3 regions of the Chryseobacterium sp. TQ-BC-N36 genome follow, and region 2 is predicted to be linked to each of the others. Evidence: riboswitches for the same ligand, from Rfam matches in the RefSeq annotation. Region 2 holds a riboswitch; each other region holds the start of a gene.
The links. A riboswitch is a leader RNA that binds a small molecule or an ion and turns the genes downstream of it on or off. The one in region 2 is predicted to bind S-adenosylmethionine.
Positions count from the first base shown of each region.

Region 1 (6,054 bases), 880 kb from region 2:
ATACTATAGATCTGGGAAACTTTTCCTGACTTTCTTTCTGCTTCAAATTCATCAATAAGACAAGCCACTGCCTTTTCGGCATCGTTTTCGTGAACCAGAATAGAAATTCCGTTTTCGATGGCCTGTTGAGAAATTACTCCTACACTGATACGCGCTAAGGTAAGCGCTTTAAAAATTCGTCCGTCAATCCCTATTTCTCCCAGGAAATCTTCTCCTTCAAATTTGACGATTGATCTGTTCTTCAAAAATTTTATTTCGTTAGCATTTTTCATTTTTCCTGTAAAATGTTTTTTATGATATTATTTAATTGTTGATATTCCATTAGGAAGGCATCATGCCCGTGTATAGATTGGATCTCGTGATAAGAAACATCCTTATTTTTCTCTTTTAAGTTTTCAAAACACATCCGGATTTCAGAAGCCGGGAAAAATAAGTCTGAATCTACGGAGATCATGCGCATTCGTGCCTGTATGTTCTCCAGTGCTGTTTCATCAGCATTTATATTCATCAGGAGATGATTCATCAGTTTATAAGCTTTTAAACTAAACCTTTCGTTTAGAGCATTACCATGATAAATCAGCCAGTCTTCTGATTCCAGGCGCTGTTTTTCCTGGTTATATTGGTTTTGAAATCTGTCATTGAGTGACTGCGGTGTTCTGTAACACAACATGGCATGAATTCTCGCTTTCTGTAATGGTTCTTCTTTATCATTTAATAAGAATTTCTGAACCAGACATTGTGAGTGAAGCCAATCGTGCGTTCTGTAATCGCAGGCAATGGGAATAAATATCTCTGCGAGATCCGGCTGCTGGGCAAGCATTTCCCAGGCAATTCCTCCTCCCAGAGAGCCTCCGATAATGGCATATAGTTTTTTGATCTGTAAAGCTTCAAGCCCTTTCAGGAATATCGCAGCGATATCTGAAGGGGTAAAGTCTTCATAGTCTTCAATTAAAAAATTGTCATAACCGTTTCCGGGTATGTTGAAACACAGAACAGTATATTGATCGGTATCAACAATCTGATTTTCTCCTACCAGCTGCTTCCACCAGCCTTTTTCTCCGGACACATTTGAGTTTCCGGTAAGAGCATGATTGATTAAAATGACGGGCGCTGTAAACAGATCTTTCCCAAAAAGCTGATAGCTTAATGAGATATTGTATTCCTTTTGGGAATAAGTTTGATACGTAAGATTAATATAGTTTAGTTCTGTTTTCAATTCTATTATGTTTAATACAATTGAAAATGCCACAGGAAATGGCTGAAAAGAACTTCAGTGAGTTATCTGTCCAAAATTATTTTTGGTAGAACGTAGCACCTTCTTTGCTTGCGCAAAGGGTTGCTAAGGTTTCATAGGGTCTAATCCCTCAACCTTTCTTGATAACATTTTCAATATTTGAATGAACGAATGGTGCAAAGGTAATTCTTTTCTTTCAATTTCAAAAAAAAATTATTTTAATATTTAAAAAAGCCCTTAAATACAAGTATTTCAAGCCCATATTAATAATTATTCAGATGAAAAAAATTGGAATTACCTGTCAAAAAAACTAACTTCGTATGGAAAAATGATGAGATATGACCGCCGAAAAAGAAAGATTACAAGATACCAAATGGAAAAACTGGGGACCTTATGTAAGCAACCGGCAGTGGGGAAATGTACGCGAAGATTATAGCCCGAACGGGAATGCCTGGAATTTTACCAATCATAATAATGCTGAAAGCTATGCTTACCGCTGGGGTGAAGAAGGTATTGCCGGAATTTCTGATGTAAAGCAGCTTTTATGTTTTGCCTTTTCGTTCTGGAACAAGAAAGATAAAATGGTAAAAGAACGATTCTTTGGTTTGAGCAATCCTCAGGGAAATCATGGGGAAGACATCAAAGAAATCTTTTATTATCTGGATAATACACCTACTCATAGCTATATGAAGATGGTTTACAAATATCCGATCAATGAGTTTCCGTATGATGATATTCTTATTGAGAATGGAAAACGCGGCAAAAAAGAACCTGAATATGAGCTTTTCGATACCGGTATTTTTGATAATGATGAGTATTTCGATATTTTCATTGAATACTGTAAGGCCGATCACAATGATATTCTGGCCAGAGTAACGATCTGCAACCGAAGCCAGCATGATGCCCCTATAGTGGTGGCTCCTACTGTATGGTTCAGAAATAACTGGAAATGGGGATATAATACCTACAAGGCAGAGCTGAGTGCTTCCCATGACGGAAGCATTACTATAGTCCATGACAGTATTTCAATCAAAAAGCTTTATTCCAGAAATACAAATGCAGAAACTGCATTTTGTGATAATGAGACGAATACTTCAAAGCTTTATGGAGCTCCCGTTGTTGAAAACACCTATTTCAAAGATGGGATAAATAATTTTATTACCCATCAAACGAACACCATAAATCCTGAAAAAAAAGGAACAAAAGCCTCTTTCCTTATAGATGAAACTGTGGGTTCAGGGGAATCAAAAGTTTTTGAATTCAGACTATGTCCTGAGGAAAAAGATGAACCTTTTGAAAATTTTGATACTATTTTTAGTGTAAGGCAAGCCGAAGCTGAAGAGTTTTATAGCGAAATTCAGAATGATACCGTCAGTGAAGATGAAAGAAATGTTCAGAGACAGGCTTTTGCCGGGCTTCTCTGGAATAAACAATTCTATCATTACAATATTGGAAAATGGCTAAAAGGAGATCCTAACTTTGAAGCTCCAAGAAACTTCAACGAATATGTAAGAAATACGGAATGGAATCATCTCCACAACAAGGATATTATTTCCATGCCTGACAAATGGGAATATCCATGGTATGCGACGTGGGATCTGGCATTTCACTGTGTTCCTTTTTCTATCATTGATGCTGAATTTGCTAAGGGACAGCTTTTATTGCTTACCAAAGAATGGTATATGCATCCTAACGGACAGCTTCCTGCCTATGAGTGGAATATGAGTGATGTAAATCCGCCTGTGCATGCCTGGTCATGCTTCCGTGTTTTTAAAATTGATGAAAAAAATAATGGAAAACCGGATTTATTATTCTTAGAGAAAGTATTCCAGAAACTGCTTCTTAATTTCACATGGTGGGTAAACCGAAAAGACAAAAACGGCAAAAATATCTTTGGCGGGGGCTTCCTTGGCCTTGATAATATCGGTGCTTTTGACCGAAATATAGAATTAAAGGATGGCCAACATCTTGAACAGGCTGACGGAACAAGCTGGATGGCCATGTATGCATTGAATATGATGCGCATTGCAATGGAACTTGCTCAATATTATCAGGTATATGAAGATATGGCGATCAAGTTTTTTGAGCATTATCTTTACATCGCTGAAGCTATGGAAAATCTCGGTGAAGGAACAAAGGGTCTTTGGAATGAGGAGGACGGATTTTTCTATGATGTGCTTCAGCTTGGAAACGGAGACAGCGTTTCTTTGAGATTAAGAAGTATTGTAGGTTTGATCCCCATGTTTGCCGTTGAGATTGTAGACCACCGTTTATTGGAAAAGATGCCTAATTTCAGAAGCAGAATGGAATGGATCTTAAAAAATAAACCGGAGCTCACGAAACTTGTTTCCCACTGGGATGAGGAAGGCCACGGAAGAAAACATCTGATGAGTATCCTCCGCAAAAACAGGCTTACTAAAGTTCTGACCAGAATGCTTGACGAAAAAGAATTTTTAAGTACTTACGGAATCCGGGCCATGTCTAAGGTATATGAGGAAAATCCCTTTATATTCTCAGTACATGGAACTGAAAATATAGTGTACTATACGCCAGCAGAAAGTGACAGCCGGATGTTTGGCGGAAACAGCAACTGGCGAGGCCCTATCTGGTTTCCTATTAACTTTCTGATTGTAGAAAGCTTGCAGCGTTTCCACTATTATTATGGAAACAGCCTGAAAGTAGAACTTCCAACGGGAAGCGGTGATAAAAAAAATCTTGATGAAGTGGCTCAGAATATCAGCAAAAGACTCTGTTCGATATTCTTAAAAGATGAGCATGGGCAGCGGGCCTTCAATGGAGGTAATCCGAAGTTCAATTATGATAAACATTTCAGGGATTATATCACATTCTTTGAATATTTTCATGGAGATAACGGCCGGGGTGTAGGGGCTTCTCACCAGACAGGATGGACTGCCACTGTGGCGAAACTTATAAAACCAAGACTTACCTTCTAGATGAGAATGAGTAATTAGTAATAGGCAATAGAAAAGCCGGATGAATCATCCGGCTTTTCTATTTTTTTTAATGAGAGATTAAATTTTTTCTCCGTTCACATATACCTCATATCCGATTTCTACATTCGGTTCTAAAGTTTTTGATACAGAACAGTATTTTTCAAAAGAAAGCTCCGCAGCTTTTAGTGCCTTTTTAGGATCAATTTCTCCTTCCAAAAGAAATTTAACATTAATGGATTTAAAAGGTTTCGCATCTTCTACCTGTACTCTTTCTCCTTCTACCTCTGCCTGAAAACTTTTGATTTCCTGACGCTGCTTCTTTAAAATAGAAACTACATCAATTCCGCTGCATCCAGCCACTGCCATCAGTACACTTTCCATTGGAGAAACTCCTTTTGCTCCCGGCTGGGAAGTATTATCCAAAAGAATTGAATTTCCTTGAGCATTGGTACATTCAAATAAAAAATCGTCGTTTATTCTGTTAAGTGTAATTTTCATTTTGTATTGCTTATTGCTTCTGCAAAGTTATAAAATTCCTCTCGCTTTTATCTCCAGATATTTATTGATAACATCGATATTCAAATTCTCAGGAAGTGTATATACGGTATAGATCCCATATTTACGAAGTTCCTGGATGATCAGTTTCTTTTCAAATTCGAATTTTTCACTAATAATCTCATCATAGATTTCCTGCATATTTTCAGGATTTTTGTTGATCAGCGTCTGCAGTTCAGAATTTTTGAAGAATACAACTACCAGCAAATGGTTTTTCGCAATTCCGCGAAGATACTTCAGCTGGCGGTTCAGTCCGTCCAGGGTTTCAAAATTCGTGAAAAGCAAAATTAAACTTCTTTGATTGATAGAATATTTTACATCCTGGTACAAGCGGTTGAAGTCGCTTTCAAAGAAATCAGTTTTAATATTATAGAGTGCTTCTGAGATTTTTTTCAATTGTCCGGATTTATTATCAGCAGCAATTTTATTTTCAGCTTTTTTAGAAAAAGTCATCATTCCGGCTCTGTCTCCTTTTCTCAAAATGATATGAGACAATGCCATGGTTGCATTAATGGAATAATCCAGCAGGCTTAATCCATTGAAAGGCATTTTCATCGTCCTTCCTTTGTCTATCAGCATAAAGATGCGCTGTGATTTTTCATCCTGAAACTGATTAACCATCAGGCGGTTTGTTTTTGATGTTGCTTTCCAGTTGATCGTTCTGATATCATCTCCGGGAACATATTCTTTGATCTGCTCAAACTCCATGGTGTGTCCCAGTTTTCTGACTCTCTTGATTCCACCTAATAAAAACTCACTCTGAATGGCCATCAGCTCATATTTTCTGAGATGAATGAAAGACGGATAAGAAGGCAGCATGGCATCTTTCTGGAAAATAAATCTTTTTGAGATGAATCCCAATGGTGATGATGCGTAAACATTCAAACCTCCAAAATGATATTCTCCCCTTTCTTTAGGCTCTAATGAATACTGAAAAAATGTATTTGCTCCTGAAGCAATCTGTTTTTTAATCAGAAAATCTCTTTTCTGAAACTGGAACGGAATTTCATCAATAATCCTAGTAGATAGGGTAAAGCTGTAATTATTTTTGATGTCAATTTTTACAAAATTCTCATCCCCATTGGACAATTTTTCCGGCAAAATTCTTTGCACCTGTAAGGCATTCTTTTGATTAAAAAGCAACAGAAAATCTACCATTGCTGCCAGAAAAGAAATCAACAGCGCAATATGGGCTACCCACATCAGCACCGGAAAGAAAAATGCCAGAACATACAGTATCCCTACTCCGATGAGCGTAAAAAAGAAACGGGTATTGATGTATAAGTTTTTCATTGGTTAGGTTGCAGGTTG
Region 1 covers NZ_CM178175.1:4,203,866-4,209,919, reverse strand. The annotation lists gene AC3FI7_RS18955 (ACT domain-containing protein) at 1-272, opposite strand, end outside; gene AC3FI7_RS18950 (alpha/beta fold hydrolase) at 269-1,216, opposite strand; SAM riboswitch class I at 1,276-1,384, opposite strand; gene AC3FI7_RS18945 (MGH1-like glycoside hydrolase domain-containing protein) at 1,573-4,188, shown strand; gene AC3FI7_RS18940 (OsmC family protein) at 4,267-4,686, opposite strand; gene AC3FI7_RS18935 (DUF58 domain-containing protein) at 4,714-6,036, opposite strand.
Region 1: it holds a riboswitch for S-adenosylmethionine, as region 2 does, so the genes downstream of both, AC3FI7_RS18950 (alpha/beta fold hydrolase) here and AC3FI7_RS14830 (TonB-dependent receptor plug domain-containing protein) in region 2, are expected to answer to the same signal.

Region 2 (6,054 bases):
ATCTACGGCATTGGCAAAGAAATTGGCTGCGCTGGCTCTTGCGAGATCAAAAGCATCCTGTAGAACGGCCTGATCTGAGCCAGGAGTAAAACTACCATCAGGACGGTAGAAAAGATCAGTCAGTACGACTCTGTCTTTAATCTTTATTAAGTAAGCATCTGCTGTAAAGGTCAGGCTTAATGCCGGGATCTTCCATGTAATTCCTGTGCTGTAGGATTGTGAGGTCTCCTGTTTTAATTTTGGAATACCCAATGCCTGTGCAGCCTCAGAATTATTTCTGAAAGTACCTACCTGTGTTGTCTTTCCCTGCTGAATCAGCGTAGAGGTAGAACTGTAATAGATTTGAGCCAATGAAGGTGCTCTGAACCCTGTAGAAACAGCACCTCTCCAGTTGAGATTGGAAGCCAGTTTTACATTGGTTGCCACCTTATAATTGAACGTAGACCCGAAGTCTGAATAATTCTCATATCGTACAGCCCCTTCCAACAGCCATCTGTCCGTAATTTCCAGTTCTGCATCGGCATAAGCTGCAATACTGTTTCTGTTACCGGAGACTGCATTTTCAGGGCTGAATCCCGGAAAAACCTGAGCTCCTGCGGGTCTTACACTTCCAAAAAAATCGGTTACCTTTTGATTTTCAGGAGTTTTAGATGTCACTACACGGCCATAGATATCATAAGAAGCATAAGAATTTTCTTTTCCAGCATTTACTTTATAATTTTCGTGTCGGTATTCACCACCAAATGCAATGTTCAACCCTTTCAGGACATCATATTTTTTGGAGAAATCCAGGTTGACGGTATTTTGTGAAAACTCAGATCCTCCGGCATCAAAAGTTCTTGGAGAACCATCTGTAAGGGATGCATTAAAAGTATTGACAACACCAAAACCGAAAACATTTTTCCCGAATGTATTACTGAAATCCACATTCCATCCATTCCATTTTCCTTTAATTCCGGCAGCAAGGGAATAATCATTTACGGTGGCTTCTATCTGGGGCAGATATCCATTGGGGGTAATTCCATTGATATTTCTTTCATTATTCGGAAGCCTGTAAAATCCTCCCGCATTTCCAAGACGGTAACTGTAGCCTCCAAATGAATAAACTTTCCATTCATCATTAACAGGAATTTCAGAGTTGAAAAAGAGCTGTCCGGACTGTAGTTTTGACTGCCCGGCTCTCAGACTGAAATCTTTTCTCTCCAATCCCCTGTAATTAAGCTCCTGGGAGGTAAAATCTTTACCCAATATTTTTTGAAGCTCAGAAATGCTGTTTGCTCCCGATATTTGAGTTTGAAAATCATTCCCGAAATAATCTACTTTGGTGGCATACTGTTTAATGGTGTTGATAATTTGCTGAGTGTTGGGAGTATTGGTAATATTTTTATAGAGTCCATCAATATTCACTCCATCCTGTAATGCTCTGTAATTAATAGCATTATAAGCATTGAAGATATCACCTTCTCTCACTCCGGCTCTGGAATAAGGATCACGGTATTGAGCAGAACCGGTAACATTAAAAAATCCGGTTTTTCCTATTTTAGCTCCGTAATTGAGATCTACAGAAATCGTCTGCCCGTCTACTCCTCCGGAGAAATTATTGGTAACAGGAGAAGCATATCCTCCTAAAAATACCTGTCCGGAAAGCCCCAATCTTTTTTTCAGCCCAAGGTTTATCACTCCCGCAATAGCATCAGATCCATACTGCGCAGAAGCCCCATCCCTTAAAACCTCTATTTTTTCTAATGCAAAAGCAGGAATAGCATTAAGATCTGTTCCCACAGAACCTCTTCCGGGAGTAAGGGTAACATTAATAAGCGAAGACTGATATCTTCTTTTTCCATTGAGTAAAACTAAAACCTGATCCGGTCCTAATCCCCGCAGGAGAGCTGGGTCTACAAAATCAGTCCCGTCATTCACTGTGTGAGAGGTGGATGAAAATGAGGGTACGATATAATTTAAAGCCTGACTGATATTGTTAGACGGACTTTGTTTTAAAATTTTTGATATATTAATGATATCTACCGGCACAGGAGTATCTGTAAGCGATCTCCCCGAACCTCTTGATCCAAGGATGACCACATCATCTATTTTTTTAGATTGTAAGGTATCTGTCTGCGCATAATAAAATGTAGAAATAAGCGCAATAGAAGGGATAAAAATTCTTTTTTTAAAATTTTGCATAGCGTATGTTGTGTTTTTTGTTGTTAAAAATTGTTTTTTGAGCAATACACATCCTGTAACCCTATATACTAAGGTTACCATAAATTCCGGAATGTTGTATTATTTTTTAGAAATAGAAAAGGCTAGAAACAACAACACATGCGCATGTAGAAATGGCATGAGAACATATCAGAATAATGAAGATTTACTTCATGATCTGAAGAATAAAAAAATACTGATGTTGGGGGATTTCCCTTGTCTTTAAACATTTGATTCTAACTTTAAAACAAAAATTCAAGATGGGAGTAATGATAGAATGATAAACATTTTTTCCGGTAGATCCGGCTTATCGATTGCAGCACCTTGCTTGTTTTTGCAGGTTGCTATCCCATCTAGAGATTCTTGATAATTACCTGGCAAAGATATAATTATTTCGGAAATAAAAAAATATTTAGCCTAATTTTTCGATTTTCAACATTTTAGCGTAACAAATTATCTTTTTCAGCGTCTAACCTGATAACAGTAAAAACATTATGAAAAAAACGATTTTCGCTTTATCTTTATTAAGTTCTGTTTTTGTTTTTTCACAGGAAAAAAATAATAAACCTCAGGAAAAGCAAATTGAAGGCGTAGTGATCACCAAAACTAAAAAAGCCGTTGAACAAAAAGCAGACCGTACTATTTTTGACTTTTCTGAGCAGCCTCAGCTGAACAACGGAAATGTTCTGGAAGGGATAAAAAAGCTTCCAGGGCTTGTATCTACCGATATTGCAGGAATGATGTACCAGGGAAAAATGCTGGAAGTATACCTTAACGGAAGACCATTGAACATTACCTCCAATGAATTGAACTCCTTCCTTGAAGGGATGCCGGCCAACTCTGTAGAAAGAATAGAAGTAATCACGCAGCCAGGCGCAGAATTTCCGGCAACTTCCGGAGGTGCCATCATGAACATCATCACCAACAAAAACGCAAACAAATACTTAACGGCTACTTATTCAGGAAATTATTCTTTTACAAATTATGACCAATACAGAAGCAGAACTACAAATTCCGTTAATTTAAATGCGAGAAATAAATATTTCGGATGGCAGCTGAATGTAGGGCAGAATTATCGTGAAAGTATGCTGAACGGCCAGCAGGACGAGCTTTTAACAAGTCATACCGATCGATACGGACGTGGATATTTTGCAAAATCCGGATTAACTTTCGATTTGGGACAGGACAGGTTATTACTAAACTACGATATTTACCACAATAATAATGACAACTATACTTTAAGTGACGGGCATGGAGATTTACCTTTCAGAAGAGATCCGAAGGATTTAAGAGAAGCTTTTTATACTTCTTCTGACGTTGCCCATACCAATAATTTGAGACAGGAAGCTGTGGTAACGTATCAGAAACGTTTTGCTGATAAATCTCAAAAACTGGACTTCCAGTTTGGATATACGAGATCAGACAGCAAGTTTTCTCAGGACAATTATTTTCAGGATGGAACATTTGTAAACGATCCCACTGAGCCCCTTGACAGCCCTACCAATGGATTAAAAGACATTCTGAACAATAAATCTGTGATGAATATTGCCAACTTTAAAGTAGATTATGCCCAGCCTATCAAGCTTCTTGACGGAGGGAAAGTAAGCTTTGGTGGTCTATATGAAAGACAGGATTATCACACTGAAAGTTTTGGTTTGACCAATCTTGAATATCAGAGACAGACCGCTTCAACCTATTTAGAATTCCAGGCTAAGCTGAAAAAGTTTGATTTCACATTGGGTTCACGTGCAGAAAACTATGATATTTCCGGGATAACAAGGTATTTTGATAAAGATGCAAAACTGGTGGAGGCCAATTTGATTCCTTTCAATAAATTTAAGTTTTTTCCGAATGCAAGCGTACAGTATAACATGATGAATCAGGTTTATATTGCCGCGAATTACAACAGAAAAATCAGCCTGCCAAGTATTTCTGCCCTGAACCCGAATAACGTAACATTCTCCGGGCCAAGTACAGAAGTAAACGGTAACCCGAATCTCCAGCCTACTATTTTTGATAATTATGAATTGAAAATATCAGCTTTTGATTATGCGTTTATTGGGTACAGTGTAAGCTCAGCAAGCAATCAGGTAGCACAGATCATCCGAAAAGACGGAAGAAAACTCTTCAATGAGCAGGTGAATATTTCGAATATGAAAATTCACAACTTCAATGTTGGGCTACCGGTTCCTTTTATGATTTTCAGCAAGCCTTTGAGTGAGATCATGAAATTCGATTTCAATCCTGACAAAATCAACTTCATGTACTTATACGCCGGCTATCAGAAACATGAAATCGATAATCTGAATAATAAAGGATTCTGGATTTTCAATATCATGACGCAGATTATTTTGCCTAAAAATATCAAACTGACGGCCAATTACAGTTATCTGACTCCTAAAGCAGGATATTTCTACTTCACTGCAGAGAAGCCGTTCAACAACTCTTTTGATATTACATTAACGAAAAAGTTTATGAACAACCGTCTGACACTTTCTGTTTTTGCCAATGATATTTTCAACGGACAGGTGATGCAGGTACGTTCTAATCCGCCATCAGGAAATCCAGTGATGATCTACAGTAAGTATGACACAAGAAACTTCGGACTTTCCATCAACTATAAAATCCCAACAAGGAATAAACTGGCAAAAGAGGATCCGAATATTTTAAATCAGACCAAAAAAGAAGATACCGGAGGTGTAATGCAGCAGGCACAGTAATTCTTCTTTACAATATATAAATAAAAATAGGCGTAAAATGATTTGTTTGCGCCTATTTTTTTATTTGTTGGATAAGTTTTGGCTAAAGCCAATGGAAGAATATTAACAGATTAAAATGGGCTAAAGCCAGTTCCTATGGATATTGAATTAGTATTATTTGTAAAAACATTTGTGACATTAGTGTTCATCTATATCAAAAATCGATCGTCTGAAATCTCCAGTTCAGTGTGTCTACCAATGTCAGCTGATTAACACTCACCGGAAGATCTGTAATAATTTTCAGGGTTTGAAGCGCCATCATACTTCCTATTACTCCGGGAAGAGCTCCCAATACCCCAAGGCTGTCGCAATCCGGTATATCTTCATCAAATGGCGGCTCCGGGAAAATATTTCTGAGGTTTTTACTTCCATTATGATTAAATACGGCAACCTGCCCTGCAAAACCTAAGATACTCCCGTAAACAAGCGTTTTTTTCAGTTGCACACAGGTATCATTCACCAGATATCTTGTTGAAAAACTGTCTGAACCGTCAATAATAATATCATATTGAGCAAGGATTTCTTCGGCATTATCTTCATTGATTTTTTTTTCAATCCCTTTGAATATAACCTGATGATTGAGTTCTTTTACAAAGGTTTCAGCACTCCTTACTTTGGATAATCCTACTCTGTTTTCCGTATGGATAATCTGCCGGTTCAGATTATGAAGTTCAACCTCATCAAAATCTGCAACACCTAAAGTTCCTACCCCTGCAGCAGCCAGATATTGAATAACAGGACTTCCCAAGCCTCCTGCCCCGATGACAAGAACTTTGGAGAACCTTATCTTCTTTTGTCCTTCCAATCCTATTTCTTCAATAAATATCTGCCGGCTGTACCGTGAAAAATAATCTTCTTTTTTCATACTTTATGATAATTGAACCATTAAGATTCGTGAAGAGTTAAGCTGGGCTTCGCGTTAAAAGATGCTATGTTAAAAATCTTCGATTTTTCTTAATTCAGCTTCACTTCTTCAAAGTCCTTAACGGTTTAAAAATTTTAAAATCCACTGTAAACAGAATCCCAGTCTTTCATCACAGGATCATAGCCTGCCTTTTTGATCATGATTTTAATCTCTTCCATACTTCGTTCA
Region 2 covers NZ_CM178175.1:3,328,297-3,334,350, forward strand. The annotation lists gene AC3FI7_RS14830 (TonB-dependent receptor plug domain-containing protein) at 1-2,184, opposite strand, end outside; SAM-I-IV-variant riboswitch at 2,480-2,577, opposite strand; gene AC3FI7_RS14835 (outer membrane beta-barrel protein) at 2,697-4,922, shown strand; gene AC3FI7_RS14840 (HesA/MoeB/ThiF family protein) at 5,116-5,826, opposite strand; gene thiH (2-iminoacetate synthase ThiH) at 5,961-6,054, opposite strand, start outside.

Region 3 (6,054 bases), 730 kb from region 2:
TAAGTACTGTTTGGGGTGAAAGCAGATTTATCCGGGAAATCAAGAACAGAATGCCCTCTTCCATCTACTGTTTTTACCGTTCCGTCTGGTGTAATGACCTGAACTTTTACCGGTTTGCCGTCAGCATCCACAAACGGTTTTCTCACTACTGTTCCCTGCGTTCTGATAATATCTGAAAGGGAGAAGCCTTCTCCAAACAATTCTTTTCTTCTCTCGATCAACACTGCATCTACCACAGCATTTTGTGATAACGAGCCATTATAAATATTGGCATTTCTTGCTGATTTCAATTGGTTCAATACGGCTACTGCCTGAGATACATTTCCGCTTCTTGCTTCAGCTTCCGCTTCGATCAGGTACATTTCAGCAGCTCTCATATACACAATATCTGCAATAAGGGTGGGTTTGAATTTAAACTTGGCATATCTCAGCAATCCTTCCCTACCTTTCTGTCCGTCCCATGAAAATAACTGGTATCTGATATCATTGGTATCAAAAAGGTCCTTAAAATAAGGGTCTGCCATAAAGCTGTAATAATAGCTCCCTGAGGAAGAAACATCCAGATAATGGAAGGCATAACTTTCATCAGACTGTTCCTGGGTCTGCGCATGTCCCCAGATCCATTCTGCATTGTTGATGTCATTAAAGCCATCTTTATATTTTTCCGGAGCCATCAGCGGGAAACCTTCCCTTGCAATTTTTGCTGATGCTGAAGCTTTACTCCACTCGCCCGTATTCAGGTAAGTTCTTGCTAAAAGTCCGTTCACTACAGAACGGTTGATCTTATCTTTATTATTTCTTGTATAATTTTTCAACAGGTTATCAGCATCGGCAAGATCACTTTTAATCAAAGTATAGATTTCTTCCAGACTTGCTCTTTTCTTCCCTACCGTACTGGTTGTTGAAGGCTCCGTATAAATGGGAGCCGTTAATGCTGACTTGTCTTTCAGGTAACTAAACTGATAAAAACTCGCCAGATTCAGATAACAGAAGGCGCGTAATGCCTTTGCCTGTCCTTTTACCTGGTCTTTTTTCTCCTGGCTGCCTTCTGTACCATCAATTCTTGTAATGACATTATTCATATTATTGATAGTGGAATACAACAGAGACCAGATAAATAACGGCCGGCTTGCTGTATTATTCACCATTTCTGTAAAAGCATAAGTAGAAGCAAAACCGTATTTATTCGTCAATACTGCCACATCACTTCCCATCGCATCGCTGGCTCTTAACACTGTGGAATACCCAATATTGGCATACGTTGTCCCATCATTATTAAATTTTGCCCAGGTACCGTTCACTACTGTTTCAGCACTTTCAGCGGTTTTGAAAACCTCCACGCTGTTGGCCTGATCAGTCGGAGCTGTGTCCAGGTCATTTTCACAGCTTGTCAGCGACAAAAATCCAATGAACACAAACGATAAGTATTTTAATTTTTTCATTTTTCAATTTTAAAAGGTTAAAGCGTTGCCTGAAGACCAAAAGTGATCGTTCTCATAGCAGGATATCTGTAATAAGTTGTTCCATCCAAAGCCTGTTCAGGATCCATTCCTTTATGTTTATAGAAGGTCAGAAGATTTTCTGCCTGGATATAAATTCTGAATTTTTTAAGTCCAATTTTCTCAAAATAATCTTCAGGAAGTGTGTATCCTAAACTGACATTTTTCAGTCTTGCGTAAGTGCCGGAATACAGGAATCTTGAAGAGGTTGATGTCCAGTTATTCGTTGTTGTACTTAATGCAGGAACATCTGTGTAAGGATTATCAGGCGTCCACCTGTTCAGTATTTCGGAACTCCATGCTCGTCCTCCCGAACTTCCGTTATGCATGATGGAGGTATAATCGGTATCTAAAACTTTTCCGCCGATTTTGAATGTCAGTAATCCTGAAAAATCAAAATTCTTATAAGTAATACTGGTACTGATTCCCCCTGTCAGTTTAGGCAATGCAGAGCCTTGTAGCAGTTTTGTTGCTTTAGAATATTCTGAAGTAGTTCCTTCCACTGAATTCCCGTTAGCATCGGTAGTAACTGTTTTCCACAAAGGCTTTCCATTGCTCGGATCTACTCCTACCCATTCCGGAATAAAGAAATCATATACTGAGCCTCCTACTGTCAGCAACTTAGTTCCTACAACCAAAGAACCTCCGGGTAACTTGGTCACTTTATTATTTAAAGTACTCAGATTCACATCTACATTCCACTGGAAATCATCATTTTTAACTGGCGTTGTAAATAATGAAAATTCAAACCCTGTATTCTGAATTGTTCCGATATTCGCAGGATAATCACTGATTCCCAGCGATGGCGCCACCGGCATATTGAACAGAAGATCCTGGCTTTTTCTTTTGAAGTATTCGATATTTCCTTTAATTCTGTTATTCAGAATCGCGAACTCCAATCCAACATTTAAATTAAGATTGGTTTCCCATTTCACATTATTGGTAAATGTCTTTTCCAGCGTTGTGCCCGGCTCTCCGCCAAGGCTGATAAATCGATATAATTCCTGATATGCATAGTAAAGCGGCTGTCCGTTAGGTCTAAGCAATTTGTCATTTCCCTGACCTCCATAGCTGGCACGTAATGTCAACTGATTGAAGACGTTCAAGCTCTTAACAAATTCTTCATTGGATATTTTCCATGAACCTCCTACTGACCAGAATCTCCCCCATCTGTTATCTTTCGCAAATCTTGAAGAGCTGTCTGCCCTTCCTGATGCAGATAGGAAATAGGTATTGTTATAATCATATTCAACTTTTCCCAGGAAACTCAACAGGCTTAATTTATTGCTGTTTCCACTGAAACTTCCCAGCAGAGAAGCAGCGTCCGGCTCATAATAGTATGGCAGAGAAAATTGGCTTCTGGTCCCGGAAATCGTCTGATAATCGTACTTATAGAATTCATGTCCTGCTAATGCATTAATGTGATTTTTTCCAAACTTTTTATCATACGTCAGAATATTACTGGTTGTATACGAAAGCGTTCTGGTATTCGTTTTCGTCACCGAACCCCCAATTTCAGCCCCTTGTCCAAGCAGTGGATTTGAATAATAATGTCCGTTATAATTCACCAGATCAACAGAAAAACTCGTTTTGAATTTGAGTTCCGGCAGGAAAGTAAATTCCATGAATCCTTTTCCTGAGAAGTTATCTTCTTTATTTTCGTTTTTATCTAATGGCAGGGTCGCAGCGGCATTCTGATTCTGAAGAGCATTGGTAGGCCTGTATTTTCCAAAATCATAAACCGGATTTCCATCTGCGCCCAAAACATAAGCTCCATCTGCATTTCTTTCATAATAAGGATAGAATGAAGGAATGAATCTTGCCGCATTGATGATATTACTGGCCTTTGAATCCGAGGAAGTCGGCGCCTGCTGAATACTGTTAGTATAGCTTAAGTTTACCCCAACATTCAACCATTTTTTAACTTCAGAATTGACCTTTAATCGGGTATTATACCTTTTAAAACCAGATTCAATAGCCATCCCTTTGTCATCCAGATAACCAAGGGAAAAGAAGTAGTTACTTTTCTCACTTCCCCCGCTGATATCGAGATCTACCTGATTTCTTGATGCCACTCTCTGTAAAATATCTCTCCAGTCATCATTCCAGAGTGGTGAAGCGCCGGGCAATAGCTTTCCATCTGTTCCTACCGGTTTTGGATAGGCCGTTCCATAAGGATTGATACCAAGTGTTGAAACAAGATTGTCAGTAGCCATCTGAGCAGCTTGCTGAGCATTCACTTTACCAGACTGATATCCGTTTCTCAATGCCTCCCAGTATAATTGGAAATACTGATCCGTACTGACCTGTTGATAATCTTTTACTGCTCTTCCGGAGAATCCCTGACTGATGTTAAAATTAACTTTTGATTCTCCTTTTTTACCAGATTTTGTAGTAATAATGATAATCCCGTTTGCTCCTCTTGAACCATACAAAGCACTTGCTGTAGCATCTTTCAGCACACTGATAGATTCTATATCGCTTGGGCTTATAGAATTCAGGTTACCGTCAAAAGGAATCCCATCCACTACATATAAAGGATCACTGGAAGCGCTTATTGAGCCAATTCCTCTGATCCGTATGGTAGAAACGGCTCCTGGCTGGCCCGATGCACTTGTCGTCTGAATTCCTGCAACCTGCCCTTCTAATGCTTTGGTAATATTGGTTACAGGTCTGTTATTGATCTTATCGCTGGAAATCGTAGCCAAAGAACCGGTATAGCTGTTTCTTTTTGCTTTTCCGTAGGCTACCACCACTACTTCATCAATTTCTTTTTCATGAAGACTATCTTGTTTCAGCCTGGAATTCTGTGCCTGTACGCTGGCAATTCCAAGAAAAAATGCAGCAACCGGAGGGATCCACACTTTAGAATTAAATGAATTTTTATTAATCATAATCAATTTTATTTATCATATATTAAAATTTAGCCCTTTGCCGAATATTCAGCAAAGGGCATCGATAAATACGAAAACCAAATGCTTATTTTCCCTTAAAAGGCTGAATGTAACACCTTGCCTCCACAGGTAGGTTGTTAAGATTTCACAGGGTCAGTTCCCTCCATCTTTCTTTATAAGCCGATCGAAATATGTCTGCAAAGCTAAAAACTTTTAGTCTACAAAACAAGTAGACTTATTTATTTTTCATGATAAATTTTCAGAAATTAACTTAATTTTTGAATAAACTCCATGACATTAACGAGTTAAGCACATTATCATTTTCTTAAACATGATAAATATCATTATCAATAATTCAATTAAAAAAAAGCAGATTCCCTAGAGTTTTTTTTGAGACTTAATGGAAAAAAGTTTTTAATTTTATGGTATGAAAGTTTTGATCATCAATGGCCCTAACCTCAATCTGTTAGGCACAAGAGAACCGGAAATCTATGGTAACGTCTCCATGGAAAGCTATTTGGAAGTTTTAAGATCCGAGTTTACCTCTTATGAATTAAAATATTACCAGTCAAATATTGAAGGAGAGCTTATCAACAGACTTCAGGAAGATGACTTTGATGCAGTTGTGATCAATCCTGGGGCTTATACTCATTATTCGTATGCGATTGCAGACTGTTTAAAAAATATCAGAAAACCCAAGGTTGAGGTTCACATCAGCAATATCTACAAAAGAGAAGAGTTCAGGCAGAAATCTGTAACAGCGGCAAATAGTGATGCTGTTTTATCCGGCTTTGGGATGGCTGGATATCGATTAGCTTTACTAAGTTTAAAATAATTTACATTTTTTTATTTGCTCCTGGATTGCACAGGCTCTCACAGATGTTTATGGTTATAAAATAATTAATGAAGATAAAGGATCAAATTTACTGTAATGCTATTGGAAACTACTCCAATCAATTAACAAAGAGAAAATCTTATGTTATTGAGGAAACAAATCCGAGAAATATAAAAATCTGTAATGATGAAGGAAAACTCAGATGGTATCCTAAGTTTTATTTCAGCTTGGAGAAAGAGCCGAAAATTGTATCCATCCATATTGATGATGAAATAGAGAATACCGAATCTGATGCGATAGAAGTCACTATTGAACTTTCCAATAAAGAAAAATATTGGCTGACATTTACCACTCCAAAATATCTGGATAAAATATTGAATGAAGAATCCTATTTTTCTTCAAAACATTTTATGATCATAAAACATCTAACTGAAGCATCAATCAAATCAACAGTCCTAAAACTGGATGAACAGAATGAGTTGATTAAGAACTGTAAAAAATATTAATAAAAGAAAGCCCCATCAGTGATGAGGCTTTTTATGCTTATTGATAACTATTAGATAGTCTGTTCCTGTAACTGAGGCCCCGAAGCAACTAACTTCTTACCTTCTTCAGTATCACAGTACTGCTCAAAATTTTTGATGTATCTTGAAGCAAGATCTTTTGCTTTTTCTTCCCATTCTGAAGCATTTTCATATGTATCTCTTGGATCTAAGATCCCCGTAGAAACATTAGGTAATTCAGTAGGAATTTCCAGGTTCATGATCGGAACCTGAGTTTTAGGAGCGTTTTCAATAGAACCGTCAATGATTGCATCGATGATTGC
Region 3 covers NZ_CM178175.1:4,058,549-4,064,602, reverse strand. The annotation lists gene AC3FI7_RS18205 (RagB/SusD family nutrient uptake outer membrane protein) at 1-1,442, opposite strand, end outside; gene AC3FI7_RS18200 (SusC/RagA family TonB-linked outer membrane protein) at 1,460-4,393, opposite strand; SAM riboswitch class I at 4,476-4,575, opposite strand; gene AC3FI7_RS18195 (type II 3-dehydroquinate dehydratase) at 4,821-5,228, shown strand; gene AC3FI7_RS18190 (hypothetical protein) at 5,297-5,734, shown strand; gene pckA (phosphoenolpyruvate carboxykinase (ATP)) at 5,785-6,054, opposite strand, start outside.
Region 3: it holds a riboswitch for S-adenosylmethionine, as region 2 does, so the genes downstream of both, AC3FI7_RS18200 (SusC/RagA family TonB-linked outer membrane protein) here and AC3FI7_RS14830 (TonB-dependent receptor plug domain-containing protein) in region 2, are expected to answer to the same signal.